DNA from 4 places in the Bacillus sp. N6 genome. Region 1 is predicted to be linked to each of the others. Evidence: predicted binding sites of a transcription regulator. Region 1 holds the regulator's gene; each other region holds the start of a gene.
The links. Region 1 encodes Rex, which represses fermentation and respiration genes when NADH is low (regulators of the CRP and FNR family bind a similar motif). Its sites were predicted from a motif close to TTGTGAAATATTTCACAA; they were not measured.
Positions count from the first base shown of each region.

Region 1 (7,882 bases):
AATGATAGATGGATCCTTTTTATTACAATACTATTCCCACTCAATAGTTGCTGGTGGCTTACTCGTTACATCATACACGATACGGTTAACGTGTTTCACTTCGTTTACGATACGAACAGAGATTTTCTCTAGTACGTCCCAAGGGATACGTGCCCAGTCAGCTGTCATACCATCGATAGATGTTACTGCACGGATACCTACTGTGTAATCGTAAGTACGCTCGTCACCCATAACACCTACGCTACGCATACCAGGAAGTGCAGTGAAGTATTGCCAGATTTCGCGGTCTAATCCTGCTTTAATAATTTCTTCACGTAAAATCGCATCAGATTCACGAACGATTTCTAATTTCTCTTCTGTGATTTCACCTAATACACGAATACCAAGACCAGGACCTGGGAATGGTTGACGCCATACGATTTCATCAGGAATTCCTAGTTCAGATCCTAATACACGTACTTCATCTTTAAATAACGTATTTAAAGGCTCAATTAATTTGAACTGCATGTCTTCTGGAAGTCCACCAACGTTATGGTGAGATTTAATTGTTTGTGCAGTTGCTGTACCACTTTCAACGATATCTGTGTAAAGTGTACCTTGTGCTAGGAAGTCCATACCTTGTAATTTAGATGCTTCATCATCAAATACGTAAATGAATTCGTTACCGATGATTTTACGTTTTTGTTCTGGATCTTCTACACCTTTTAACTTGTTCATGAAGCGTTCTTGTGCATCCACTTTAATAACGTTCATATGGAAGCCTTCGCTAAATGTTTTCATAACGCCTTCTGCTTCACCTTTACGAAGTAAACCGTGGTCAACGAAAATACATGTTAACTGATCGCCGATTGCTTTATGAATTAATACTGCTACAACAGAAGAGTCTACGCCGCCACTAAGTGCACATAGTACTTTTTTGTCTCCAACAGTTTCACGAATCTTTTCTAATTCTACTTCGATAAAGTTCTCCATGTTCCATCCTTCAGAACAACCACATACGCCGAATACGAAGTTTTTAATTAAATCGTTACCGTGCTCAGAGTGACGTACTTCTGGGTGGAATTGTACACCGTATAAGTTTTTCGCTTCATTGCTCATACCAGCAATTGGGCAAGACTCACTTGTTGCGTCTACTACGAATCCTTCAGGTAAACCAGTTACTAAGTCGCCATGGCTCATCCATACAACTTGCTCTTCTGGAAGGTTCGCATATAATTTTGATTCGTTCTCTACTTTAAGAACAGCTTTTCCGTACTCACGGTGGTTGGCACGCTCTACTTTACCACCGAAGTGTTGTGTCATAAGCTGCATACCGTAACAGATACCGAAGATCGGTAAACCTAGTTCGAAGATTTTTTCATCACAATGTAATGCACCTTCACCGTATACGCTATTTGGTCCACCAGAGAAAATAATCCCTTTTGGATTCATTGCTTTAATTTCTTCTGCAGTAATTGTATGTGGATGAAGTTCACTGTATACACCGAACTCACGAATTCGACGTGCTATTAACTGATTGTATTGACTTCCAAAATCTAAAACGATAATTGTATCGTGTTGCTTCTTCAAAATAATCACCCCAACGTTAGTTCTCGTATATAAATATTTTCACCAATTTGGCGAAAAGCATTACCAATATAATAAAAAAAGCCAGTCCTCCGCCTCTAGTCTCATAACAAAGAAAAGGCAGGGGTCTGGCTTTATAAAGAAAGATAGTCTCCGCTCTTTATAAATATAAGACACACTGCCTTCATAGTCAGGTTGTTTACGGTAACCCGGTAGAGACTCTCAAACCATATCATTGAGGATATATGAAGGATCGTTTTATATTATCTTCCTAGATTCTAACAATGAAGTATCAATATGGTCAAGAGAGAAAGCGACAAAATTCTACAGAAATTCATTTCCTTTTCTAAAAAACATAAAAAAACATCCATTTCTATATAGAAATGGATGTTTTTTAGGGCAAACGGAATTACATCATTCCGCCCATACCGCCCATGCCCATGCCGCCCATGTCAGGCATTGCTGGTGCATTTGGTTCTGGCTTGTCAGCTACTACAGCTTCAGTTGTTAAGAACATAGCTGCAACAGATGCTGCGTTTTGAAGTGCAGAACGAGTTACTTTAGCTGGATCTACGATACCAGACTCAAGCATGTTAACCCATTCGCCAGTAGCTGCGTTGAAACCAACGCCTACTTTTTCGCCTTTTAGACGCTCTACAACTACAGATCCTTCTAGACCAGCGTTGATTGCGATTTGACGAACTGGCTCTTCTAGTGCGCGAAGTACGATGTTGATACCTGTTGCTTCGTCGCCTTCAGCTACGATAGAAGCTACTTTCGTGTATACGTTCATAAGTGAAGTACCACCACCTGCAACGATACCTTCTTCTACTGCTGCACGAGTTGAGTTAAGTGCATCTTCAATGCGAAGTTTGCGCTCTTTTAACTCAGTTTCAGTTGCTGCACCGACTTTAATTACTGCTACGCCACCTGCAAGTTTCGCAAGACGCTCTTGTAATTTTTCACGATCGAATTCAGAAGTTGTTTCTTCTAATTGCGCACGAATTTGACCAATGCGAGCTGCGATTTGCTCTGTATTTCCAATACCTTCAACTACAGTTGTGTTTTCTTTTGTAACAACAACTTTACCAGCACGTCCTAAAGATTCAACTGTAGCAGATTTTAAGTCACGACCTAATTCTTCAGTGATTACTTCGCCACCAGTTAAGATTGCGATATCTTCTAGCATTGCTTTACGACGGTCACCAAATCCAGGAGCTTTAACAGCTACTACATTGAATGTACCACGAAGTTTGTTCACTACTAATGTAGCTAAAGCTTCGCCTTCTACATCTTCAGCAATGATAAGAAGTGGTTTACCTTGTTGTACCACTTGCTCTAATACTGGTAAGATTTCTTGAATGTTAGAAATCTTTTTGTCAGTAATTAAGATGTATGGGTTATCAAGAACTGCTTCCATTTTATCAGAATCAGTAATCATGTAAGGAGATGCATATCCACGATCAAATTGCATACCTTCTACTACGTCTAATTCTGTTGTAAATCCTTTAGACTCTTCTAAAGTAATAACGCCGTCGTTACCAACGCGCTCCATTGCTTCAGCGATTAATTGACCTACTTCTTCGTCAGCTGCAGAAATAGCAGCTACTTGTGCGATAGAAGATTTGCCTTCGATTGGTTTAGAAATCGTTTTTAATTCTTCAATTGCAGCAGTAACAGCTTTTTCGATACCTTTACGAAGACCCATTGGGTTAGCACCAGCTGTTACGTTTTTAAGACCTTCACGAATCATAGCTTGCGCTAATACAGTTGCAGTTGTTGTGCCATCACCAGCTACATCATTTGTTTTGCTAGCAACTTCTGCTACTAATTTTGCACCCATGTTTTCGAATGCATCTTCTAATTCGATTTCTTTTGCGATTGTTACACCATCATTTGTAATAAGTGGTGAACCAAATTTTTTCTCAAGTACAACGTTACGACCTTTTGGTCCAAGCGTTACTTTTACTGCGTTTGCAAGAGTGTCGACACCGCGAAGCATCGAACGACGTGCTTCTTCACTAAATTTAATATCTTTTGCCATAATAATTGACCCCCTTGGATTTTTTAAGATTTATATAATTAACCGATAACTGCTAAAATGTCACTTTCACGTAAAATCAAGTAGTCTGTACCTTCGTATTTCACTTCAGTACCTGCATATTTTGAGAAGATGATAAGATCACCTGCTGCTACCTCTAAAGCAACACGCTCACCATTTTCAAGCACTCGACCAGTACCTACTGCAACAACTTTACCCTCTTGTGGTTTTTCTTTTGCAGTATCTGGTAATACAATACCACTTGCTGTTTTTTCTTCTGCTTGAACAAGCTCAATTACAACGCGATCACCTAATGGCTTTAGCATGAACAATAACCTCCTCATTTTGTATGTAAATTTTATTTATTAGCACTCAAGTCATCCGAGTGCTAACACACTTATAATAATAAATAATCTCAATTTCTTTTGCAAGTAAAAAAATCATAATTTTTTCGCAAATTACTATATAAACTTTCTATATAGAATACTGCCTTTACTATATGAATCGTTGTTTCCCCTACTCGTATGTTACAATATGAAAGACACCCTAAGTTGTTTTCGCTAAACGTACAACTTTTTCCTGTCTCCTACTTTAATTTCAAATACGGATTTACAAAAAAATCATAATTCGAATGAAAGTTTATATCGTAGATAACATATTTACATGTTATCCTACCTCATCTCATACACTAGAGTTAGAAAGGATGGTTAAACTATTTGAAGAAACAATACTGGTGGATTATCGTTACATACATTTTAATGCAGTTATCTGGAATTGTTGGATTACCACTTCTCCTAAAAACAGGACTCTATGATAATAGAGGATTTACCATGGAGGAAAAAGGACAAATCATAACGGGACACTGGGCAATTATTAGCTTCTTTGTTGCATTATGTATCGTACTTTGGTTACTTAGAACAGACATTCGTGACAGGCATTTAGATGCAATGCGCTCTTCTGTTCCAGCTACTATTGGATGGATTTTCATCGGCTTCTTCTTGGCTTTCTTTTCACAAATAGTTGCCGGTATGATCGAGATGCAGCTGCTAGGAATTAAACAAGGTTCAGAAAATACAATGAAACTGATGGAAATTGCAAGAACGACACCTTGGTTCCTTATTGTCGTATCTATAATCGGACCTATCTTGGAAGAAATCGTATTTAGAAAAATTTTATTTGGTACACTTTATAAGAAGTTTAACTTCTTTATTGCAGCTATCATTAGTTCGCTTGTATTTGCAGCAATCCATTTTGATTTTACTCACTTATTGGTATACACTGCTATGGGGCTCGTATTCGCCTTCTTATATGTGAAGACGAAGCGTATTATCGTTCCGATTGCAGCTCATGTTGCGATGAATACATTAGTCGCTATTGGGCAAATTTTTATGAGCAATGAGCAAATTCAAGAAATGATTAAAGAAGCTGAAAAAATGCAAGGCTTTATCGGAGGATTTTTTGTATGAGAAACTCACCATTGTTCATGGCTGCACTATACTTCCTTCTTGGATGTATCTTTACACGCTTCGCCATTACGAACGTAACAGATACAATCTGGAATGTGTGGACAATACTATTTGCAGTTATGGCAACAATTGATTTTAATTTGGCACTTCGCCTTATATTAGTTAAATTCACAAAGAAGAAACAATAATAAAACGCAGAGGTCGCTTCCTCTGCGTTTTATTGTGGATAGTTTTTCAAAAAGTAAACTAATGTTTGTAACTCTACAGCTAAATCAATATGATGAATTCTAATATTCTCTGATACGTTTAATCGTGCTGGTGTGAAATTCAAAATACCATGCACGCTCGTTTCAGCTAATCTATCTGCTACAGCTTGTGCTACTGTAGCCGGTACTGTTAATATTGCCACTTGTATATCATTTGATAATCTCTCTTCTAATTCATCTAAATGGTATACAGGAATGCCCCCGATTTCTGTTCCAACTTTCTCTTCACTAACATCAAATGCCATTTCAATTTTTGTATTATTGTTTTTCGTGAAATTATAATGTAAGAAAGCGGTCCCTAAATTACCTACTCCAATAAGTGCTACACGCGTTATATCATCTTGATCAAGTGTTTCGCGGAAAAATGATAATAAATAATTTACGTTATATCCATATCCCTTTTTCCCTAACGCTCCAAAATACGAAAAATCTCTTCGTATTGTTGCGGAATCTACTTTTACCGCTTCACTCAATTCGGCCGATGAAACACGCTGCTTACCAGAAAGAGATAAGTTTTGGATAAATCGATAGTATAGAGGCAATCTTTTAGCAGTGGCTTGTGGAATCTTTTGCTGATCCATATAACCTCTCCTCTCTTCCTATCTTTATTCATATACTTTAATCAAATACAGAAGTTTAGCACTCATTAAATTCCTTGTATAATAAAGAGAAGAAGTATTCTCTCTTATTTTAAACTATACACTATTTTTAGTATGATTGAGAAATATAAACATGGCAAAGTTAAGAAATTATTTGAGGTGAAAACATTGATTTTATTACAAGTAAATGGACTTTCGAAATTATACGGTGCAGAAACAATTCTTGCAAACATAAAATTGGAAGTACAAACAAAAGATCGTATCGCATTAGTTGGAAGGAATGGAGCTGGAAAATCTACATTATTAAAAATTATCGCTGGTGAGTTATCACATGATGGTGGCGAAATTATAAAACCGAAAGATGTCTCAATCGGGTATTTAGCTCAAAATACCGGCCTAGAAACGTCTTTAACAATTTGGGATGAAATGCTAACCGTCTTTACCCACTTACAGCAAATGGAGACAAAACTTCGAAGGCTTGAGCAAGAAATGGGAAAAGAAGAAAACTTTTCAAACGAAGCTATATATGAAAGATTGTTAGCTGATTATGACCAATTGCAACTCAATTATAAAGATCAAGGTGGATATCAATATGAAGCGGACATTCGCTCCATTTTAAGCGGCCTTGGCTTCCCAGTTGAAACGCACCAGACGACGATTTCTACTTTAAGCGGTGGGCAAAAAACAAGATTAGCTCTTGGGAAATTATTATTAACAAAACCAGACTTACTTATTTTGGACGAGCCTACAAACCATTTAGACATCGAAACATTAACATGGCTTGAGCAATATTTACAAGGTTATCCTGGCGCAATATTAATCGTTTCACATGACCGTTATTTCTTAGACAAACTCGTTACACAAGTATATGAAATTTCGAATAAAGAAAGCAGACGATTTGTTGGTAACTACAGTAAATATTTAGACTTAAAATCAGCATTATATGAGCAAGAAATGAAACGTTACGAAAAACAACAAGATGAAATCGCAAAACTTGAGGACTTCGTTCAAAAGAATATAGCTCGCGCCTCTACAACGAAACGTGCTCAAAGTCGCCGTAAACAACTAGACAGAATGGAATTATTAACGAGACCATTAGGTGATTCTAAGTCAGCATCATTCCACTTCGATATTGAAAAGCAAAGTGGAAATGATGTTTTACAAGTAAAGGATGCAACCATTGGCTATGATGAGGACCCTATAATTGAAAACGTAACTATGCGCTTAACTCGCGGAGATAGTGTTGCTTTAGTTGGTCCAAACGGAATTGGGAAATCCACATTATTAAAATCTATTGTGAATAAGTTACCACTATTAAATGGCGATGTTTCTTTCGGATCAAATGTATCTGTTGGTTATTATGATCAAGAACAAGCAAACTTAACATCTTCTAAACGGGTTTTAAATGAACTATGGGATGAATATCCACTGCAACCTGAAAAAGAAATCCGTACTATACTCGGGAACTTTTTATTTACAGGAGATGATGTACTGAAACCAGTATCTTCCCTTAGTGGTGGACAAAAAGCTCGATTAGCTCTTGCGAAACTTATGATGCAAAAGTCAAATTTATTAATTCTGGATGAGCCTACGAACCACCTTGATTTAAATAGTAAAGAGATTTTAGAGAATGCTTTAATTGATTATCCAGGGACTCTTCTATTTGTCTCACATGACCGCTACTTTATTAACCGTGTAACAACGACTGTGGTTGAGTTATCAACAGAAGGTGCACAGGAATATTTAGGGGATTACGATTACTATGTGGAGAAGAAAAATGAAATGATTGAACGCGCAGCATTTGAACAACAAGAACAGCAAGAAAATCAGGCACCTGTTCAAAAAACTGTAGCTCAAGAAAAATTAAATTATCTCGAAGAAAAAGAGCGTAAACAATTAGAACGTCAACGCACTCGAAAAATTGAAGAACTAGAACAAAACATC
Region 1 covers NZ_CM127843.1:252,509-260,390, reverse strand. The annotation lists gene guaA (glutamine-hydrolyzing GMP synthase) at 31-1,569, opposite strand; purine riboswitch at 1,734-1,835, opposite strand; gene groL (chaperonin GroEL) at 1,976-3,610, opposite strand; gene groES (co-chaperone GroES) at 3,649-3,933, opposite strand; gene ACUXVC_RS01500 (CPBP family intramembrane glutamic endopeptidase) at 4,324-5,073, shown strand; gene ACUXVC_RS01495 (YdiK family protein) at 5,070-5,261, shown strand; gene ACUXVC_RS01490 (redox-sensing transcriptional repressor Rex) at 5,291-5,920, opposite strand; gene ACUXVC_RS01485 (ABC-F family ATP-binding cassette domain-containing protein) at 6,107-7,882, shown strand, end outside.

Region 2 (7,882 bases), 680 kb from region 1:
TACTGTAACAGGAACGACGATTGTAGCACAGTGTGGTGCAGCAATTATTGACGTATCACGTATTGCTTTAGACCATAACTTAACGGGTCTTGAGTTTGCTTGTGGTATTCCAGGTTCAGTTGGCGGAGCGTTATATATGAATGCTGGTGCTTACGGTGGTGAAGTATCGTTTGTGTTAACAGAAGCTGTTGTAATGACAGGTGATGGAGAGCTACGTACTTTGACGAAAGAAGCATTTGAATTTGGATATCGTAAGAGTGTATTTGCTAACAACCATTACATTATTCTTGAAGCGAGATTTGAACTTGAAGAAGGTGTACGTGAAGAAATTAAAGCAAAAATGGATGATTTAACGTTTAAGCGTGAGTCAAAACAGCCTCTAGAATATCCTTCATGTGGTAGCGTATTTAAGCGTCCACCAAATAACTTTGCTGGTAAGTTGATTCAAGACTCAGGACTACAAGGTAAGCGAATTGGTGGAGTGGAAGTTTCTTTAAAACACGCTGGATTTATGGTGAATGTTGATAACGGAACAGCACAAGATTACATCGATTTAATTCACTTCGTACAAAAGACAGTTGAAGAGAAATTTGGCGTGAAGTTAGAGCGAGAAGTAAGGATTATTGGAGAAGATAAGGAATAACGAAATACGTATGAAGATATGAATTATTTTAAAATAATATTTGGGTATTGTTGACAATTTGTTTTCAATTCAATATAATGCTAATAATTTAACAAATAACATACGTTGAAAGAGCCCAGTAGCAGTTTGTCACTGTTAACGAGAGAGCTAGGGGTTGCTGGAACCTAGCACAAACAAACTTGCGAATTACACTCTGGAGTATCTTAGGTAATGCTAAGCGGACTAGCAATCGATATTATTGCTAAGAGTGGTATGAGTAGCTATGCTATTTATGCAAACTGGGTGGTAACACGGTGAATAATCGTCCCTATGTCTATCGTAGACATAGGGGCTTTTTTGTTTTTAAAAAATAAAGGGGATGACAAAAGATGAATATTATTGATGAATTAGAATGGCGTGGCGCCGTTAATCAGCAGACTGACGAAGAAGGTTTACGTAAGCTAGTAGAAGAGAAAAAGATTTCACTATACTGCGGAGTTGATCCGACTGGTGATAGTATGCATATCGGACATTTGATTCCGTTTATGATGATGAAGAGATTCCAATTAGCTGGCCATCATCCTGTTATTTTAATTGGCGGGGCAACAGGAACAATTGGTGATCCGAGTGGACGACAATCGGAGCGTCAACTTCAAACGTTAGAAGTGGTTCAGCATAATGTAGATGCGTTAACAGCACAAATGAAAAAGCTATTTGATTTTGGCGGAAATAGCGAAGTGAAGATGGTAAATAACTATGATTGGACACATGAAATAAATATTATTGAGTTTTTACGTGATTACGGGAAAAACTTTAGCATCAATAGCATGTTAGCGAAGGATATTGTAGCAAGCCGTTTAGATACAGGTATTTCTTTCACAGAATTCACGTACCAAATTTTGCAAGCGCTGGATTTCCATCATTTATACACGAAAGAGGATGTTCAACTTCAAATTGGTGGTAGTGACCAGTGGGGAAATATTACGAGTGGTTTAGATTTAATTCGTAAGTTAGAAGGTCATGAGGCGAAAGTATTCGGATTAACGATTCCGTTATTATTAAAATCGGACGGTACGAAGTTTGGTAAATCAGCAGGTGGTGCGGTTTGGCTTGATCCTGAAAAAACGACACCGTTTGAATTTTACCAGTTCTGGGTAAATACAGATGACCGTGACGTAATTAAATACTTGAAATACTTTACGTTCTTAACGAAAGAGCGTATTGATGAATTAGCAGCGAAGGTAGAAGCGGAACCTCATAAACGTGAAGCGCAAAAAGTGTTAGCGGAAGAAATGACGAAATTCGTTCATGGAGAAGAGGCATTATTACAAGCTGAGAAGATTACAGCAGCGTTATTTAGCGGGGATATTAAATCGTTAACAGCTGATGAAATTGAACAAGGCTTTAAAGAAATGCCAACGTTCCAGTCTTCAAAAGAGGCGAAAAACATCGTAGAGTGGCTAGTCGATTTAGGAATTGAACCATCTAGACGCCAAGCACGCGAAGACATTAATAATGGTGCGATTTCTATGAATGGTGAGAAAGTAACAGATGTGGGTACGGATGTTACTGTAGAAAATTCATTTGATGGCAGATTTATTATTATTCGTAAAGGGAAGAAGAACTACAGCCTTGTGAAGTTAGGCGAATAGTTTGTGTGAAAGGATGGGAGTAGGAAGAATACTTCCATCTTTTCGTATACACAATTTGGACATAAAATAATCAGTAAATTTAGATAATTAAAAGGGTTATATTATTCTTTTGCCGAATAAATAAGTTAGAGAAAATTACGGATAAAAATAGCCCGAACCATGCTGGGCATGATTCGGGCTTATATTCAGATTAGTAAGCTAAGCTGAATAGACCTTTAATGTGTGATAAGTAACGAACGTTACTTGCTTCTTTCATTAATGATGCTGGTAAGCCTTTAAGTGGAGTATTGCTTGCTCCAATTGTAGCAACCGCATCTTTACGTCCTAGACTAGCAAGTGTTCCAGAGTTTACAGGTGCGAACTCTTCGAATGCTTTGCCTTCTAGTGCTGCGTATAAGTTGTATCCAATCAACTCACCCATTTGCCAAGCGATTTGTGCAGTTGGTGGGTATGGACGACCGTCTGGAGAGAAGACAACAGCGCTGTCTCCAGCAACAAATACGTCTTTGTGAGAAGTAGATTGTAGGTATGCATCAACTGTTGCACGTCCACGGTTAACTTCAAGACCTGATTCACCGATTAATGGGTTACCTTGAACGCCACCTGTCCAAACGAATGTGTTAGCAACAAGTTTTTGACCGTCTTTTAAGTCGATTTCATTGCCAGCAACGTTTGTTACAGGAAGACCAGTTAAGAATGTAACGCCGCGTGCTTCTAGGCTAGTAGTTGCACGTTCGATTAAGTGGTCTGGTAATACTGGAAGGATTTTTGGACCTGCTTCAACAAGAAGAAGTTTAACTTCTTTTGGATTTACGCCGTGGCTTTTTGCAAGTTTAGGCATAATGTCAGCAAGCTCACCAACTAGCTCAACGCCAGTTAATCCGCCACCACCGATTACGATTGTAGCATCAGCTTCGTTTTTCGTTTTCGCGTATTCACGAATACGGTCTTCAACGTGTTTGTAGATTTTGTTTGCATCAGCAGCAGATTTTAATACCATGCTGTTTTCTTCTAGTCCTGGAATACCGAAGTAAGCAGTTTTACTTCCTAAAGCAACTACAAGTGCATCGTAAGATAAAGTAGTGCCGCCAGCTAGTTTGATTTCTTTGCTATCAACTGAGAATGACTCAACTGTTGCAATTTTAAGATCGATATCTTTACCTTTGAAAAGCTTTGTAAGTGGCATTGCAATTGCTTGCTCAGACACGTTACCAGCTGCAAGGCGGTGTAATTCAGTGATGATTTGGTGTGTTGGGTATTGGTTAATCACTGTAACTTGTGCTTCTGATTTGCTGTAATATTTACGTACGTTTAAAGCGGCAAGAAGACCGCCATAACCAGCGCCTAAGATGACAATTTGTTTTGACATAGTATGATATCCCCCGTCTTTACTAATTGTTGTTATAAGTTAAATTATTTATTGTTACGTTCTGCACTAATTTGAAGATATGCGTTCACAAAGCGGAACATTTTTTGTGCTTGTGGATCTTTTAGTAATTTTAATAGACCGAATAGGCCGATAACTTCAGTACTTTCGTCAGCACGATCTTTCGCTTCGATTGCAGTTGCAGCCATGCTTTTCACTGTATCTTTTACAGGTTCTACAAGCTCTGTAATTGCACCAACAGTGTCGCTTTTTAATACTTCATCAGTAGCAACAGTTTGAGCGAAGTCATAAGACTTAGTTAAAATGTTAACAAGCTCAGTTAATTTTGGAAGCTGTTCTACTAGTGTTGTTAATGATTCTTGTACCTCAGGTTTTAACAACTGATCAAGTACATCAAGTTGTCCTTGGCTAGCAGAAATTTGTACAGTTTCTTGTTCTGGCTTTGTTTGAGTCATAGTTTCTGGCATCTCCAATTCTCCTTTACGATAGCAATACTCTTATTTTTTATAAGTAAGATAGTAAACGTTTACGAAACTTTATGCAAAGTTTCACAAAACACAATAAAATGCCTTTAAATTTATGACAGCAAGTAAGCTGCAAACATAAATCTAAAACCATAACGTCTTACTTATTATTTATGAACTGTCCGATATATGGCTTGTCCGCATAATGGAAAAGCTCCGTTACCGGAAAGTGTATATAATATATATCCTATATTATATACTATATACACCTATGTTAACATAAAAATGATTCCTAATTATTTGATATTGAGTGTATAACGTAGTGCTGACAAGGTATGAAAGCGTATAAAATATTTTGTTTCAGTTAGAAATGTACATATATATATAGAAAAAAAGGAAAAAACGAACAAATTCATGTTCGTTTTTTCCTTTTTCCTATTATTCACCTTCTGCAATTAGCATCGATGTGTTACCTTCTTTTTCAAGATGGCATTCGCCCCAAGAACAAAGAGAGTCAAGAATGGATTCTAAAGACCAACCGTAGTCGGTAAGAGAATATTCTACTTTCGGTGGGACTTGGTTGTATACTTTTCTTTGAATGACCCCGTCGTCTTCTAATTCACGTAATTGCTGCGTTAACATTTTTTGTGTAATACCAGGCATGGAGCGTTTTAATTCACTCGTTCTCTTTGTACCTTTCGTTAAGTGACAAAGAATAACAACTTTCCATTTGCCGCCGATAACTTCTAAAGTCGCCTCTACAGGAATATTGTATTTCTTCATATGAACCCCTCCCTTTTTGAGTAAAGTAAGTTTAATAATACAAATGTTACTTTTTAGTACCTATAGCACTTTAAAGTACGTACTTTTTATTATGTTAAATATGTTTCATAATAGCACATGTAAGAGGCAAATGAGTAGTACGGTACCAAAAAGTGACTATGTTACTTTTTAGTGCCTATCGTACTTTAAAGTGCGTTCTTCAAAAAAGGAATGAAACCATTCATAATAGCATTTGTAAGTATGAAATATATTTTTTAGAAGATAAAGGGGCCTTTTTATCATACTATTATGATTGGATTTCTTGTAATAAGGAGGAATTCAATTGAGTTCATATACAGTACCATCTTCGGAAGCTCAGACGAGCCGAAGAAGTATGTTTGCTTTATTAGCGCTAGCAATTAGTGCGTTTGGGATTGGTACGACCGAGTTTATTAGTGTCGGTTTACTACCATCTATTTCAAAAGATTTAAATGTTTCGGTTACAACAGCCGGTTTAACGGTTTCCTTATATGCGTTAGGAGCAGCGGTAGGAGCTCCTGTTTTAACAGCGTTAACGGCTAGTATGTCGCGGAAGACATTATTAATGTGGATTATGGTTATTTTCATTATTGGTAATGGCATTGCGGCGGTAGCAACAAGCTTCACTGTATTAATTATCGCAAGAATTGTATCTGCGTTTGCACATGGTGTGTTTATGTCAATTGGATCTACAATTGCAGCTGCAATCGTACCAGAGAATAAACGTGCTAGCGCAATTGCGATTATGTTTACTGGATTAACAGTTGCGACTATTACTGGTGTGCCAATTGGAACATTTATCGGTCAAGAGTTTGGCTGGAGAGCGTCATTTATGGCGATTGTCGTAATTGGAATTATTGCTTTCATCGCAAACAGTATACTCGTCCCATCTAATTTAAAAAATGGTGTACCTGTATCGTTTCGTGATCAATTTAAATTAATTAAAAATGGAAGACTATTACTTGTTTTCATTATTACTGCACTTGGATACGGTGGTACATTCGTAACATTTACGTATTTATCACCCCTATTACAAGAAGTAACAGGATTTGAAGCAAGTACCGTTACTATCATTTTATTAGTGTATGGAATCGCAATTGCGATAGGGAATATGGTTGGCGGGAAATTATCGAATCATAATCCGATTCGAGCGCTATTTTACATGTTCTTTATTCAAGCGATCATATTATTTGTTTTAACATTTACAGCGCCATTTAAAGTAGCTGGATTAATCACAATTATTTTCATGGGACTATTCGCATTTATGAATGTTCCAGGGCTACAAGTATATGTAGTTATATTGGCAGAGCGCTTTGTTCCAAGTGCGGTTGATGTTGCTTCAGCAATTAATATTGCCGCATTTAACGGAGGAATCGCTTTAGGTTCTTATATAGGTGGCCTTGTAACGAATTCGTTAGGATTAATCCATACTGCTTGGGTAGGCGGTCTTATGGTAGTAGGTGCCGTGATTTTAACAGCATGGAGCATGACATTAGAAAAAAGAGATCAAGTAAAATAAAAGGAGAGAAAATAAAATGAAAAACTTACAAAGTAAAACAGTATTAAATAATGGTGTAGAAATGCCTTGGTTCGGTTTAGGTGTATTTAAAGTAGAAGAAGGACCAGAACTTGTAGAAGCTGTAAAATCAGCGATTAAAGCAGGATACCGTAGCATCGATACAGCTGCAATTTACGGAAATGAAAAAGCTGTAGGTGAAGGAATCCGTGCAGGTATTGAAGCGACTGGTATTTCAAGAGAAGAATTATTTATCACTTCAAAAGTATGGAACGCAGATCAAGGGTATGAAACAACAATCGCTGCATACGAAGAGAGTCTAAAAAAATTAGGACTAGATTATTTAGATTTATATCTTGTTCACTGGCCTTCAGAAGGAAAATATAAAGATACATGGAGAGCGCTAGAAACACTTTATAAAGAAGAGCGTGTACGTGCAATTGGTGTAAGTAACTTCCAAATTCATCACTTACAAGATGTAATGAAAGATGCAGAAATTAAGCCAATGATTAACCAAGTAGAATACCACCCTCGTTTAACACAAAAAGAACTACAAGCTTTCTGTAAAGAACAAGGTATTCAAATGGAAGCATGGTCACCACTAATGCAAGGTCAATTATTAGATAATGAAACATTACAAGAAATTGCTGAGAAACACGGTAAAACAACAGCACAAGTGATTTTACGTTGGGATCTTCAAAACGGAGTAATTACAATTCCAAAATCAACGAAAGAACACCGCATTATTGCAAATGCTGATGTATTTAACTTTGAATTAACAAAAGAAGACATGGAAAAAATCGATGCGTTAAACCAAAATCACCGCGTTGGTCCAGATCCTGATAACTTCGATTTCTAAGATTAAAGTAAGAAAGAAAAAAGAGTGCTTTTATGCGCTCTTTTTTTTGCATAAAAATATTTTCTAATTAAATACTACTTAGTATTAAGTTTGTTATTAAGGGGCTGTAAACATGAATATAAAGCAATCGTTCAAACTTTTAGCTATGTTTTTAAGTGTCTTATTTGTATTATTCCCACTTCAAAAAGCATTCGCAGAAGTTATGGATCATACAAAGTATGAAATGAATTGGAGTTATAGTAAGTCAAAGAAGAAACCAATTCGAACAGAACTTATTAAAACGGCAGATGGAAAAATTGCATTTTGCTTAAATGTAGATTTAAAATCTCCGAGCGGTCAAGATTTACCGGAAATGGGGAAAGTGGATATTAATGTGTACCGTGTACTGTTGAATGGATATCCACAAAAGAGCCCACAAGAATTAGGAGTATCTGATTGGAGAGAGGCGCATTACGCAACGCAGCTGGCAGTGTGGAATGCGTTAAAACAAATTGATGTTAATGATTTAGATTTCCGCAATAAAAATGTAGAGAAAGTAACGAAAGACATCGTTGCAAAAGCAAACGCTAGTGAAGAGTTAC
Region 2 covers NZ_CM127843.1:4,925,000-4,932,881, reverse strand. The annotation lists gene murB (UDP-N-acetylmuramate dehydrogenase) at 1-643, shown strand, start outside; T-box leader at 740-955, shown strand; gene tyrS (tyrosine--tRNA ligase) at 1,012-2,274, shown strand; gene ACUXVC_RS25525 (NAD(P)/FAD-dependent oxidoreductase) at 2,465-3,643, opposite strand; gene ACUXVC_RS25520 (DUF1641 domain-containing protein) at 3,688-4,128, opposite strand; gene ACUXVC_RS25515 (winged helix-turn-helix transcriptional regulator) at 4,564-4,908, opposite strand; gene ACUXVC_RS25510 (MFS transporter) at 5,282-6,445, shown strand; gene ACUXVC_RS25505 (aldo/keto reductase) at 6,462-7,301, shown strand; gene ACUXVC_RS25500 (thioester domain-containing protein) at 7,414-7,882, shown strand, end outside.
Region 2: the regulator Rex is predicted to act here: its motif matches at 4,198-4,215, upstream of ACUXVC_RS25520 (DUF1641 domain-containing protein).

Region 3 (7,882 bases), 2.3 Mb from region 1:
GAAAAGCAAAATATGAAGTTTGCGTTTATAAAGGCTACTGAAGGAAGCTCGTTTGTAGATAAGTACTTTTCAAAAAATTGGACGAATGCGAATAAGACAGATATGCGCATCGGAGCGTACCATTTTTTTAGTTTCGATAGTAAGGGTGAAACACAAGCAAAGCAATTTATACGAACTGTTCCAAAATATAAACAAGCACTGCCACCCGTGATTGATGTTGAGTTTTACGCTAACAAAAAAGATAATCCGCCTAAGCGTGAAGATGTTACGAAAAAGTTGGCGGTCATGATTGAAATGCTAGAAAAACATTACGATAAGAAAGTAATATTGTATGCAACGCAAGAGGCGTATGATTTATATATAAAGGATGCGTATCCAAAATGTAATATATGGATTCGTAGTGTTCTTACAAAACCGAGTTTATCTGATGAGAGAAAATGGACGTTTTGGCAATACACGAACCGCGGGAGATTAAGCGGTTATAATGGAAAAGAAAAGTATATTGATTTGAATGTATTTTATGGGAATGAGGAAGAGTTTGAGAATTATGGAATGGAAGATTAAGTTTTAAAGCGTACAAAATTGTGTACGCTTTTTTGTTAATTACATAAAAGTATGCAAATGAAGATGGAACAAACATTTGAGATGAATTGTCTAATATAGGTAATAACTATTTAGCTTGAAAGAAAGGGTTGATAACATGAAAAAGAATACGTTGTTAAAAGTAGGATTATGTGTAAGTTTACTAGGAACAACTCAATTTGTTAGCACGATTTCTTCTGCACAAGCATCACAAAAGGTAGAGCAAACAGTAATTAAAAATGAGACGGGAACCATTTCAATATCTCAGTTAAACAAGAATGTATGGGTTCATACGGAGTTAGGTTATTTTAATGGAGAAGCAGTTCCTTCGAACGGTCTAGTTCTTAATACTTCTAAAGGGTTAGTACTTGTTGATTCTTCTTGGGATGATAAATTAACGAAGGAACTAATAGAAATGGTAGAAAAGAAATTTCAGAAGCGCGTAACAGATGTCGTTATTACACATGCGCACGCTGATCGAATTGGCGGAATAAAAACGTTGAAAGAAAGAGGCATTAAAGCGCATAGTACAGCATTAACCGCAGAACTAGCAAAGAACAGTGGATATGAAGAGCCGCTTGGAGATTTACAAACAATTACGAGTTTGAAGTTTGGCAATACAAAAGTAGAAACGTTCTATCCAGGGAAAGGACATACAGAAGATAATATTGTTGTTTGGTTGCCACAATATCAAATTTTAGCTGGAGGCTGTTTAGTAAAATCTGCGGAAGCTAAAGATTTAGGAAATGTTGCGGATGCGTATGTAAATGAATGGTCTACATCGATTGAGAATGTGCTGAAGCGATATGGAAATATAAATTCGGTAGTACCTGGTCATGGAGAAGTAGGAGAAAAGGGATTACTTTTACATACATTGGATTTATTAAAATAAGAAATTGTAGAAATACAAAAGAAAGGAGAAATAATTTTCTCCTCTCTTTCTTCTAACTATATTTAAATGCTGAATTTGTCGATTACGTCAGCATATATTACTGAGATTTTAATTCCAAGTATACAAATACTAGTACTGTCATAATTGCAATAACAACGTAAGTAGCATCAAGCATTATAAGTGTTTTTAAAGTTTCAGTCATCGTAATTCACCCCTGTTATAAAAATATAACATGATCTTTTTATTGATTAGATTAGAGATCATAAAGATAAAATGTATATGAAATTTCTTAAATAGCTTCTATATAAATATATCATATAAATAATGTAAGTAATGTTAAGATAGTGTAAATGTATTGTAAATAAAGAGGTTTACAATGAAGGCTTTAATAAAAAAATGATAGTTCCTTAAAATAAAAAATACGCTATTTTCATATGAGATGAATTGCAATTATTTGTATAAGGGATTCAAAAAAATTTTTTCGTTGTATATATTTCTCCAAATTAATTATTTAGCTATTTAAAAGTATCGAAAGATGTGTGCACACTAATGTATATTTTTTGGATGTCAATAAAAGTATTATGTCAACAATATGAACTGTCACAAATATTTATATATTATTGTGATTGATATCACATCACTTTTTTTCAATGGGTATTATGCTTAAGGTGTAATGAATGATTGGGAGAGGGTGGGATGATATGTTTTGTTATCAATGTGAACAAACGCCAACAGGCGGATGTAAAGTAATGGGTGTTTGTGGCAAGAATGAAACGATTGCGAGTTTACAAGATACGATTGTGTTTGGGCTAAAAGGAATTGCAGCTTATCGCACACATGCTGCTCAGCTAGGGTATACGGATGCATTTGTAGATGCTACAACACAAGAAGCTTTATATATGACATTAACAAATTCTAATTTTAACGAACAAGAGCATATTGATATGGCTATGAAAGTGGGGAAATCAGCTTTACGGGTGATGGAATTATTAGATGAGGCACATACGAATCATTTTGGTGTGCCAGAACCTGTACAAATTACACAAAATCGTGTAGAAGGTAAAGCAATTGTAGTTACGGGCCATAATTTATTTGCATTAGAAGAACTATTAAAGCAAACAGAAGGAAAAGACATTAATATTTATACGCATTCTGAAATGCTACCAGCACACGGATACCCGCAACTGAAAAAATATAAACATTTAAAAGGAAACATCGGTAAGGCATGGTATGATCAAAGACGCCTTTTTGAAAAATTTACTGGTGCCATATTAGCTACAACGAACTGTGTTATGCCAATTAAAGGATCATACTCTGATCGATTCTTTTCATATGACATTGCAGGTTTAGAGGGTGTACAAAAAATTGAAAATGATGATTTTACACCATTGATTCAAAAAGCACTAGAACTTTCAGAAGTACATATGGAGTCGGATGAACAGTTAGTAACAGGGTTTCATCATAATACAGTATTATCATTAGCTCCGGAAATTATTAATGCAGTAAAAGAGGGGAAGATAAAGCGTTTCTTTGTTATCGCCGGTTGTGATGCACCGGGAAAAGGCGGAGAATATTATCGTGAATTAGCAACGTCGCTTCCGCCAGAAACGGTTATTTTAACAACTTCTTGCGGGAAATTCCGCTTTAATGATGTGGATTACGGTGTTGTACCTGGTACGGAAATTCCGCGTTACATTGATTTAGGACAGTGCAATAATTCAATTTCTACAGTGAAAATAGCGGCTGCTTTAGCTGATGCTTTTCAATGTGAAGTGAATGAATTGCCAGTAAGTATTGTACTATCATGGTTTGAACAAAAAGCGGTTGCCATTTTACTAGGGCTATTTAGTCTTGGGATTCAAGATATTCGCATCGGTCCAAAGGCTCCTGAATTTATTTCACCTGGCGTGCTTGATGTATTACAAGAAACATTTGGTTTAAAACTAATTACAAATGCAGCAGAAGACATAGGTATGATGTTATCGTAACAAAAAAATGATCTGTCTTATTAATAAGAAGAGCTAGCCATATTCATTAACTTTGGTATAGTATAGTGCCCCAAAACAAAAATGTAGAATTTTTATTTTGGGGTAGTTTCTTTTCTTAGTGGGATAGGTATGGGGAAATTTAAAAAAAGAAAACAGGCTGTATCGAATAGGTAATAGTTGATTTTAGAAAAAAATATAAAATCGAGTTGACATTCATCGCTACTTAGTCATACAATGTAGTTGTAATAAGCAATACTGAGTAGTGTTGTTTCTCAAAATATTTTCAGTAGACAATAGGTAATAGCGGATTATAGAAAAAATTTGAAAATCAGTTGACATCCATCGCTACTTAGTCATACAATGTAGATGTAATAAGTGATACTGAATAGTTCGGATTCACAAAAACTGTTCAGTAAAAAATTCGCCTTAGTACTCTGTGATACTGAATATAAGTCAGACAGAATAGGGGGTAAAGGAGGATCAGGACATGGAAAATTTAACTGAAATGCTGAAAGGTTCACTGGAAGGGTGTGTACTGGAAATCATTAGTCGCCGTGAAACGTATGGCTATGAGATTACCCGCCACCTGAATGATCTTGGGTTTACCGAAGTTGTGGAAGGTACGGTGTATACCATCCTCGTACGATTAGAGAAGAAAAAGCTTGTGAATATTGAAAAGAAACCATCAGATATGGGACCGCCTCGTAAGTTTTATTCATTAAATGAAGAAGGCCGCCAGGAGCTTGAATTGTTTTGGAAAAAATGGGATTTTGTATCGTCAAAAATTAACGTCTTGAAGTCAAAATAGGTTCATAAGATAAAATGTTCCGGCCGATATTTTGAGAATTTCTTGTTCGGTTTTATAAAAAAGGAGGAAAATAAGATGTTAGAAATGTTCAAAAAGTTAATTGGTGATAAAAAAGAGTACAAAATGATGATGGCACGAGTTGAGGCTCTGCCAGAGGACTACCAATTTGTATTTAAGAAAATTCAAAACTACATGTGGAATTTTTCAGCGGGTAACGGGATGGATATGTTACACATACAGTATGAATTAATCGATTTGTTCGAAGCGGGTGCAGCGGAAGGAAGACAAGTGCTTGACATTACTGGGGATGACGTGGCTTCCTTTGCTGACGAACTAGTGGCAAATGCTAAAACTTACGTCTCCAAGTATCGTGAAGATTTGAATGAAAGTATTATGAAGAAATTGAGAAAAAAATAAATGGAATAAGTAGTACCGACTGATTAGCTGGTTACACATATGAATTGCCATCATAGCTATTCAGTTATATTTTTAACTCGGTACTAAGTAATACAGAATATCAGTGATACTAAATAGATAGAGGTAAATAAATAGTCTTCGCAAAACATTTTTATAGGGAGGAAAAAAGTATGAGTCATGCAGCGATTTCTGTAAAAGGCTTGAAAAAATCCTTTAAAGACAAGGAAGTTTTAAAAGGGGTAGATTTTGAGGTGCAGCGTGGAGAAATTTTCGCGCTGCTAGGCTCAAATGGAGCTGGAAAGACGACAACAGTTAACATCCTTTCGACGCTAATGAAGCAAGATAACGGTGAAGTAAGTATTTGCGGATTTGATGTACAGCGTCAACCAGACCATGTTCATCAAAGTATCAGTTTGACAGGGCAGTTCGCAGCTTTAGACGGTATGCTGACAGGGAGGGAAAACTTGATAATGATCGCCAAATTACGTGGTGTTTCCAATCCCGCTCAAGTTGCTGACAATCTACTTGCAAGATTTAGCCTGACTGATGCGGCAAACCAAAGGGCAGATCAGTATTCAGGCGGGATGAAGCGCCGGCTTGATATCGCGATGAGTTTGATTGGGGCGCCAGCAGTTATTTTTCTTGACGAACCAACGACTGGACTTGATCCTGAAGCGCGAAGCGAAATGTGGGATACAGTCAAGGAACTTGCTGGTAGCGGTACAACTATTTTGCTTACGACTCAGTACTTGGAGGAAGCAGAACAACTGGCAGACCGTATCGCTATTTTGCATGGCGGAAAAATTATTACGACAGGTACTCTTGCTGAACTAAAAGAGATGTTCCCGCCAGCAAAAGTGGAGTATATCGAGAAGCAACCGACATTGGAAGAAATATTCCTTGCGATCATTGGCAAAAAGGAGGAGATGTAAATGAAAAGTAAAACAGGTGTATTACTAGGTCGTTTAATGCGTAACATTATGCGCAGTCCGGATACAATTATTACAGTAGCGATTACACCGATTATGATGATGCTATTATTTGTCTACGTGTTTGGCGGCGCAATAAAAACTGGAACGGAAAATTACGTCAATTATTTATTGCCGGGAATTTTGCTAATGGCTATCGCATCCGGTGTAGCTTACACTTCCGTGCGACTCTTTACGGATGTAAAGAGTGGGCTGATGGCACGTTTCATTACGATGCCTATTAAGCGCTCATCGATATTGTGGGCTCACGTTTTAACCTCTCTTGTTGCTAATGTACTTACTATCGTGGTGGTTATTCTTGTTGCACTCTTAATGGGCTTTCGTTCCAGCGCTAATATTCTAGATTGGCTTGCAGTAGCTGGGATACTAGGGATGTTTACGCTGGCGCTAACATGGCTAGCTATCATTCCAGGATTGAAAGCGAGGTCTATGGAAGGGGCGACTGCTTACTCGTACCCGCTAGTTTTTCTTCCATTTATTAGTTCGGCCTTTGTGCCTACCGAAACGATGCCAAAAATTGTTCGTGTGTTTGCGGAGAATCAGCCTGTAACTTCAATCGTGAATGCGATTCGTGCTCTTTTATATGAAGGAACTGTTGGTAACGATATTTGGATTGCGCTCGCTTGGTGCGTAGGTATAATGGTCATCTCTTACTTTTTCGCCAGTAAAGCATTTAAACGTCAGTTAGGGTAAGAAACGTGATAAACGAAACCTTCAGGAATAATATATATTTAGAAAAGCACGGGAGATTTTCCGTGCTTTTATTATTTATCATGCTCTCATTGTAGTAAATGAAATGGTATTTAAAAATAGGATAATTATCCAGTGATAAAGCTTAATATTTGAGGCTCACTGCTTATGGAATGTATAAGCACACTCGTTTTTGTAAATCTGCTAATACTTCATCGGGTATTTCTTTGATTTTAATATCCTTCCCTAGAAAAAGCAGCCAATTTATTATTTCCGTCACTTCATCGGGATTGTTAACATTGATAAAAGTTTTTAAAATGGCTGTAGATTGGTAAGGATTAGTATAAGATATTGAAATTTTTAAAGGATGGTATTTTTTGAACTGGGCAATTGCTTTTGGTCCAAGTTCAAGTACCAAGTTGATTATTTCGTCCTTCTTACTTAGTTTTTCTAAAATCTTTTTCTTATTTAGCCTTTTGTTCGTCGTGTATGGTTCAATATTAATGAGATCATCGACAGGAAACATCATCTTCTTTTCTTTTTTTAAGTCAAATCCTTCAATGATCCAATGGCTTTTTTCTTGATAAAGGTGCAATAGATAAATTGGATAAGACTTGATTTCTTCATCTTCTTTCATAGTAATCAATAAATGGTTATCCAAAAGAAGGATTTGAATGAGTTTTTCTAACATAGGATGGGGGAGATCAGAAAGCTCAAGTAGATCGGGATTATGAGGGTTAGTCCCTTGGAAAAGCAAGAGTTGATTTAAAAGAACGAGATCATCTTGCTGGGTTTCTGAGATGAGTCCTAGTAGTTTTTCGGCTAAAGATTGACGACTCTTTAGGTAGGGAAGTTGTTGATTCCTCGTAGCCATAAAGGCAATAAAAAGAGCTTTCACTTCATTATCAGTAAAGCGAACAACGGGCAGGATAGAGTTGTGCATAACAAAATATCCCCCAGTCCTCCCAACTTCAGTGACAAGTGGCATTCCCATAGCTTCAATTTCTCTAATGTCTCTAATAGCTGTCGACCGTGATATGTTAAATTCTTGTATAATTTCAGAAATTGTAAAGTGAGAGCGGTTGTTGATATACCGCATAATTGTATTAATCCGTTCAACTTTTTTCATTTTAGTCTCCTAAACAGTATCATTTTTTGACATGGTTTAAAGGTATTATAAACGTATCAGATGAAAAGATAAATCGTTTGATTAATAAAAAAAGAGGCAGGTTTTGAACATGAAAAATTATACTATAGAAGAAAAAGATAGCTTTATTGTGTTAGGTATTGGAACTGAAATTAAGAGTGAATACACAGACTTTGCTGGAATAAATAAAGAAAAGGAAGACTTTTGGTCGGCTGTTAAAGAAGATGGAAGGCTGGACACTTTAAAAGCTTTAGCTACAAATGAATACATTTTTTCCGTGAGCGAAGCGGTGAATAACAAAATGATGTATTATGCGGGGGTCATGACAGAAGCACAAATAGAAGAAGAATCTAGAGTGATTCAGTTTCC
Region 3 covers NZ_CM127843.1:3,346,223-3,354,104, reverse strand. The annotation lists gene ACUXVC_RS17275 (glycoside hydrolase family 25 protein) at 1-564, shown strand, start outside; gene bla2 (BcII family subclass B1 metallo-beta-lactamase) at 701-1,474, shown strand; gene hcp (hydroxylamine reductase) at 2,176-3,462, shown strand; gene ACUXVC_RS17260 (PadR family transcriptional regulator) at 3,950-4,270, shown strand; gene ACUXVC_RS17255 (DUF1048 domain-containing protein) at 4,346-4,687, shown strand; gene ACUXVC_RS17250 (ABC transporter ATP-binding protein) at 4,858-5,619, shown strand; gene ACUXVC_RS17245 (ABC transporter permease) at 5,620-6,369, shown strand; gene ACUXVC_RS17240 (helix-turn-helix transcriptional regulator) at 6,533-7,495, opposite strand; gene ACUXVC_RS17235 (GyrI-like domain-containing protein) at 7,605-7,882, shown strand, end outside.
Region 3: the regulator Rex is predicted to act here: its motif matches at 2,095-2,112, upstream of hcp (hydroxylamine reductase).

Region 4 (7,882 bases), 860 kb from region 1:
AATTGTAACAGCTGGCGTTTTGTTTTCAACTGCTATTCCGTTCAATGTACTTGCTGAAAGTCCTATTAACCAAATTGAAGCTTCAAATGCTCATTCTATATTATCTAAGCTTTCTAAAGAACAACGCCTAGCATTACAAACGGTAGATGCCAATCCTGGTTTTACAATTTCACCAGATATTAATACGAGTAGTTCTGAGCCTGTAAATATCATCGTAGAATTTCAAACTGCTCCAGTAAAGATTAATGAATTAAAACAAAAAGAAAAAGGATTACAGTCTGCTCCTGAAAATATAAAAGCACGTATTGATCAAGAACATGAAGAATTCGAAAAAGGACTAAAACGTCTTTATCAATTCAGCCCATCAGTAAAATCAGGAAACTTCCAGTCTGTACAAATTAAACGTTCTTATAAGCATGCGATAAATGGTGTTGCGATGACATTACCAGCAAATACAGTTGAAGAGTTGTTACGAATTGGTGTTGTAAAACGCATTTGGAAAGATTACGAAGTGAAATTAAATTTACCAAAACAAGCTGAGCAAAAAGCACCCCAAAAACTAACAGACAGCATCCCTCAAATCGGGGTAGATAAGTTACATAGTGAGGGTATTACCGGAAAAGGAATTAAAGTTGGTGTATTAGATACAGGTATTGATTACAATCACCCTGACTTAAAAGACGTATATAAAGGCTATCGCGCAAAACCTGGTGAGGACTCTAGCAAAGTAGATCCAAATTCAGTAAAGGGTTGGGACTTTATTAATAATGATGCAGATCCAATGGAAACTACTTATTCAGAATGGCAACAATCTGGTGCTCCTGAATTTGATAACCGTGGTTCTTCCTTCTACACAGCCCACGGCACTCACGTAGCAGGTATCGTTTCTGCTCAAAAGAAGAACCAATCTGATTCAGCAGTAAAAGGTGTTGCACCTGACATTGAACTGTATAACTATCGTGTACTCGGTCCATACGGAAGTGGAGATAGTTCAGGTATTATCGCTGCAATTGATAAATCTATTTCTGACGGTATGAACGTTATTAACTTATCGTTAGGTGATGATAGCAACAATCCTCTTGATCCAACATCTATCGCTGTTAATAACGCGATGCTTTCAGGCGTTGTTACAGTCGTTGCTGCTGGTAACTCTGGACCGAATCCATCAACACTCGGATCACCAGGTGCTTCGCCATTTGCTATTACGGTTGGAGCCAGTGATAGCTCTATTTCCTTACCGAAACTATCAGGTCATGCTGGACAATTACAATTCCCTAACCTAATTTTGTTCGGCAAAAACTTCACTGATAAAATAGAAGATTTCAAGGGACAAATTTTACCTATTGAATCTGTAGGAATCGGTACGCCTGACGAGTTTAGTAAAAAAGATGTGAAAGGAAAAATCGCTCTCGTTGCACGTGGTACAACCTCATTTGATGAAAAAATTGCTAACGCAAAACAAGCAGGTGCAAAGGCCGTTATTATTTATAACAACGTGGATGGAGAAATTCCTTTCTACGTTGGTGAAAGCACAAAATACATTCCAGCATTCCGCCTAACGAAAGAAGACGGTGAAAAACTAAAAGCTCAAATTGAACAAGGTAGCACATCCTTAACTTTCGATGAAATTAATTACATTCAAACAGAAGGCGATCATCTTGCAGACTTTAGCTCACGCGGTCCTGTTACAGCAAATGATGATATTAAGCCTGATATTACAGCGCCTGGTGTCGCTGTCCTTTCAACAGTTCCTGAATATATTAACGACCCGCAAGAGGGTGAAAACTACGCTGTTTCCTATGAGCGTATGCAAGGAACATCTATGGCTTCCCCTCATATTGCTGGCGTTGCTGCTCTAATTTTACAAGAACACCCAGACTACTCTCCGTTCGATGTAAAAGCGTCTCTTATGAACACAGCTGATGATTTAAAAGAAAAATATTCGGTGTATGAAGTTGGAGCTGGGCGAGTAGATGCTTACAACGCCGTTCGTACAGAAACAAGCTTTAAAGTATTAGATACGACACAAACTGTTGTAAATGATGAAGTAATTGAAGTGCCCGAAGAAACTGGATCTATTGCATTCGGTAAGTTTTATCAAAAAGACGGTGAAGCTCTTGAACAAAAACGAAATATAAAAGTAACTAATCATAATAAACAAGAGAAAAAAGAATTTAAAACAGAAATTTCTTATACACCAGCTTCGTCTACTATTAACGATGCTGTCGCAAACGGTGTAAAAATCTCTGCTCCAGAAACAATTACTCTTGATGCTGGCAAAGCAGGTGAAATTGAAGCAAAAATTAATGTTCCAGCCGGTGTAAAACAAGGCCGATATGAAGGATATATTCATATTACGAACACGAAAAATAAAGAAGAAACATATCAAATCCCATTCTCTATTCGTGTATCAGAGCCTGGTATTGAAAATGCAATACTATCAAGAAAAGCAATTTCAACTGATACATCTAAATTTAATCCATACGGTGAATCGTATGTTCACGGGGCATTCCAATTAAACAGCGAACTTGAAACGTTAGATCTTATCGTAAAAGATTCCAAAACAGATAAAGCTCTGGGCTTCATTGGGACATTAAACACAAGTGGACTAAAAACTGATGTGTATTACTACTTAGACTCATTCTTTAATGGAAAAGTGTATCCTTTTACAAATGATCCTGCAAAACCAATTGGTGATGAGAAAATCAACTTACCAGAAGGAGACTACACAATTGAGTTTGTCGGTTATGATAAGGCTGGGAAAGCACGTGTAAAAGGTGATTATGTTGTAATTGATAATACCCCACCAGAAGTGAAACTAACTGGATTAAAACCTGGTATTTACGAGTTAAATGAAGAAAATTATACAGTAGAAGATGGCAAAAAAGCACTATGGATTAAAGGAAATGTATACGATTCAAACGTTGACTACTTAAAAGGAAAAGGATTAAACATTACGCAAGAAGCGAATGGCGTTATGTACTATGACTATTCTCCATACTTGCATAAGTTTTTACCGATTAATGCAAATGGCGACTTTAAAGTTGGCATTACACCTGACTCCTTCAGAACGGAAGGTCCAATGAACACAGGCGTATATATTTTCGATTATGCAACTGCAGGAGCTGACTATCCAAGCGGTGTAAATAACTACTGGTTTATCCCACATGGTGCTCAATATGCGAAAGCTAGTTACGATAAAAAAGAATTATATAAAAATGACGAGTTCACAGTAACACTAAACGCAAAACACGTAAAACAATTTGTTGCTGGGCAATTTAATGTAAACTTCCTAGAGAAGAACTTCAAATTTGCAAATGCAAAATTTAATCCTGCTTTTGAAAAGCTACTTTCCGAAAAAGGAGTAACCGCAAAAGTAAATGAACCGAAACTAGAGGCAGGTTCGGTTACAGTTGGCGGCACTATCGATGACAAAAACTTTGCTGGATTAGATGGTGATTTCCCGTTCATTGATGTAACTTTCAAAGTAGAAAATGATGAATTTTATGAAGCAAACGCTCAATTAGAGTCACCAATTTTTGTTTACTGGAAACAAGGTGAATCAGAACCAAATAGAATGCGTGTACTTCAAGATCAAACATTCTCAGTTATGTCCTTAAATTCACTAGTAGAAGGAAATATTAAACCTGGTGCATTCTTAAATGAACGTGGATATTTAGATGAAAAGTTTGATTATGCAAAGCTTGGCGTAAAAGTATACGCAACTGATTCTTACCGTCATAAGTTTGAAGGTTCACTAGATAAATATGGGTACTTCAAACTAAATGGACTTCCAGTTAATAAACGCGACTATAACCTATATGTAGAAGTGCCAGGACATTTAACAAGCCGCCTAACAACGAAACTTGGTACTGAAAAAGACGGTAAGCTGCTTGGCCAATATTATTATGCAAGACCTGACGAAAACCTTGCCGGCGATGTAAATGCTGATAAAGTAATCGATATTAAAGATGCTGAAATTATCGCTAGCAACTATGGTAAAAAAGGACTAACTGTAAAAGACGGAGACCTTAATAAAGATGGGATTGTCGACGAAAAAGATATTCGCTTCGTTGAAAAGAACTTCTTGAAAAAAGGGCCAGATGCATCTAAATCACAAACACCTGTAGAAAAATCAAAAAGCGGTACACTGACAGATATTTTAAAGAAATTGGGATTAACGCCTAAAAAATGATAAAGTGAAACTTTAATCAGTGGGGGGTGTTCATCCCTCACTGATTATCAGCCCTCACCAATCGGGCTTTTACGGGCAGTTGATCACCAAACTAACTTCTTTGCTTTCGCTGCATTTTGAGGTGGGGATCTTACTGCCCGTTAATGCGGGATAATAAAGAGCACTCTACGTAAAGTAGAGTGCTCTTTTCTATAAACGACCCTTATCCAGCAAAAGGGGTATATTGGGGATATACAAGGGAAACCGGAAAAGGAATTTATATTAAATTATATAAGTTCAGAGGTAAGAAGCAGTTTCCCACCTCTGAATTATTTAGCAATTATTATAGTACTGGTGCCATTGTTTCTTTTAATACTTTTACAGAATGAGCGAATTTCGCTTTTTCATCTTCATTTAGCTCAAGTTCTACGATTTCACGTACACCTTCGCGGTTAATTACAGCTGGAACACCTACGTAAGCATCTTTCTCTCCGTATTGACCTTCAAGGTATGCAGATACAGTTAATACGCTGTTCTCGTTGTTTAAGATTGCTTTAGTTACACGAAGTAGTGACATACCGATTCCGTAGTAAGTTGCACCTTTACGCTCGATAATATGGTAAGCTGCATCACGTACGTTTTCGAAGATTTTATCTAAGTCTTCTTGATTGTACTGTTCGTTGTTAGCTAAGATTGTTTCTAGTTTTTGTACACCGATAGTAGCGTGGCTCCATACTGGAAGTTCAGTGTCACCGTGTTCACCAACGATGTAAGCATGAACGTTACGTGGATCTACATCTAAGTAGTCACCTAACATGTAACGGAAACGAGCAGAGTCTAAAGTAGTACCAGAACCGATTACGCGCTCTTTTGGTAAGCCAGATTCTTTCCAAGTTACGTAAGTTAAAATGTCAACTGGGTTAGTTGCGATTAAGAAGATTCCATCGAATCCACTATCCATAATACCGCGAACGATTTGTTTAAAGATCTTTGTATTTTTCTCAACTAAGTCTAAACGAGTTTCACCTGGCTTTTGTGGTAATCCAGCAGTGATAACTACTAAATCTGCATCTTTACAATCTGCATAGCTACCGCTCCAAACTTTTGTTGGTGATGGAGAGAATGGTACCGCATGGCTTAAGTCCATTGCTTCCCCTTCTGCTTTTGCTTCATTAACATCTACTAATACGAACTCTTCAGCTACACCTTGGTTGATCATTGAGTAAGCGTAACTACAACCTACAGCTCCTGTTCCTACTAATACTACACGATTGATACCTTTTTTCATGGTAATTTCCCCTCTCTATTGTTCACATCTATTTTTTATGATTGTTTAAGTAATTAATTAAAATACTAATTTAATGTTGTTTAACTTCTTTACATTCATATTGTAGCACGTATTATTGTGAATTACTTCACAAATTATGACCTATTTGTGAACTTTTTCACATAGAGTGTAAAGTTATTAGAATAGGTGTGGAATCAATTTCAATGGAGGCGTTTTCTTTAGATTGTGAATAAAAAGAATGTGATTTGATTATTCCCTATAACTAAATTCAATTTCTATAATCAAACTAACACATTATCTCCTTATACGCTGGACGTCAGTTGGCCTATATAGACTACGGTGACATAAATGAATTAGCATATACTTTACCACCTCCCTTTTAACTATTACCGTATATTAATAAAAAGATATTATTCAAAATCATGCATTCTTTTCTAATAATAAACCATTCAATATAAGTGATAGGCTATGCAAAGCTTTAGACAAATGTGCTTCTGCATCTTCAGAATTCGCAATCCAACAAGCAAGGTCCACTAGTCCACCATTTATGAATCTTGCTAAAGCTTCGCAGTCCGTCTTTTCAATAATACAGTCTTTCATTAATTGCTGAAGCATCTCCGCCATCGTCGTTAAACATTGCGAATGCGATGATTGATAATAACTATTTCCTAATACTGCTGGTGCATCACGAAGTACAATTCGCTGAATTTCTGGATTAAGTGCCATCGTTAAATACGCACGACAACGTCCAACAAACCCTTCCCATTTTCCTTCCGCTTCATCTGATACTTTCCCTAATTTATTATCCATTTCGATATCAATTTCTTTTACAACTGCTTCTAACAATCCTTTTTTATCACCAAAATGATGATAAATTGCACCACGTGTTAAACCGACAGATGCTGTAAAATCATCCATAGACGTATTTACATATCCAACTGTACCAAAGGCCTCTCTTGCTGCACTCAGCAATTTAGCACGTGTTTCAGTAATCATTTCTGCTCTCGTTTTTTTAATCATCTTTTCCTCCTACTTCTATTCATTCTCTTTATTCAAAATGAATTGCACTATAGTATCGTTCTCTATATAAAAGAATAACTCCTTTAAACATCGGCTCTCTATCCAGAGATAAAACATTTCAATTGACATACGCACCGTATGTTAATATGATATTGACATACGGTGCGTATGTCAATTATTTCTAGCTTACAAGATAATATAACTTCTTACCTATATCCTACATTGACTCACTGTCCCTTTTTATAGAAGGTATTAATGAAACAGAGGAGGATTTAAAAGAATGAAGAATGTATATGCAAACGTCAAATACTTTGGTGATTATTATGTTTAATTCCTACCGTGAGATTTTCAGTGCTCCTGGTACAAAAGGATTCTCTTTAGCAGGGTTTATAGCTCGGATGCCCATATCAATGATGGGCATTGGTATTGTTACAATGTTATCTCAGTTACGTGGTGACTATTGGCTTGCTGGAGCTGTTGCAGCCACCTTTACATTATCATCTGCTTTACTAGCTCCTCATATTTCTCGGATGGCCGATCAATTAGGGCAATCTCGCATACTTCTTCCGACTACAGGTATCAGTGTTTTCTTTACGATCCTCTTACTTCTATGTACGAAATATGAAGCTCCTTATTGGACGCTATTTCTATCCGCCTTATGTGCAGGTTGTATGCCAAATATGTCAGCTATGGTACGTGCACGTTGGACTAAACTATACCGTGGATCCCATAAATTGCATACAGCATTTTCCTTTGAATCGGTCGTCGACGAAATTTGCTTCATAATTGGTCCTGTATTATCTGTCAGTTTAAGTGTTATGTTCTTCCCAGAAGCAGGGCCACTTTTATCATCTGTTTTTCTTACAATTGGGGTATGCCTATTCATCCTACAAAAAAGCACAGAACCACCTGTACACCCTGGCGACATTACAAACAAAGGAACAGTATTTAAAATTGGTTCTTTGCGAGTACTAGTATTCACACTCATTGCTATAGGTACTATCTTTGGCACAATAGATGTCGTTAGTGTAGCTTTTGCTGAACATCAAGGAAACGCAGTAACTGCTAGCTTTGTACTTTCTGTCTATGCAATCGGTTCATGCCTGGCAGGCCTTATTTTCGGTACTCTTAAACTCAATGCTCCACCCTATAATCAATTTTTAATAGCAGTCACACTTTCCATGATAACAATGCTGCCACTATTTTTCGTAAATACTATTGCTTGGCTAATAGTTATTGTCTTCTTTGCAGGACTATCTGTCGCTCCTACTATGATTATTACTATGGGGCTTGTGGAAAGAATCGTACCTGAATCAAAAATAACAGAAGGAATGACTTGGGCAATTACAGGACTTGGAATTGGAGTCTCCCTAGGATCAGCGATAGCTGGTTTAGTTATT
Region 4 covers NZ_CM127843.1:4,747,583-4,755,464, forward strand. The annotation lists gene ACUXVC_RS24505 (S8 family serine peptidase) at 1-4,195, shown strand, start outside; gene ACUXVC_RS24510 (L-lactate dehydrogenase) at 4,518-5,462, opposite strand; gene ACUXVC_RS24515 (TetR/AcrR family transcriptional regulator) at 5,883-6,482, opposite strand; gene ACUXVC_RS24520 (MFS transporter) at 6,806-7,882, shown strand, end outside.
Region 4: the regulator Rex is predicted to act here: its motif matches at 5,578-5,595, upstream of ACUXVC_RS24510 (L-lactate dehydrogenase).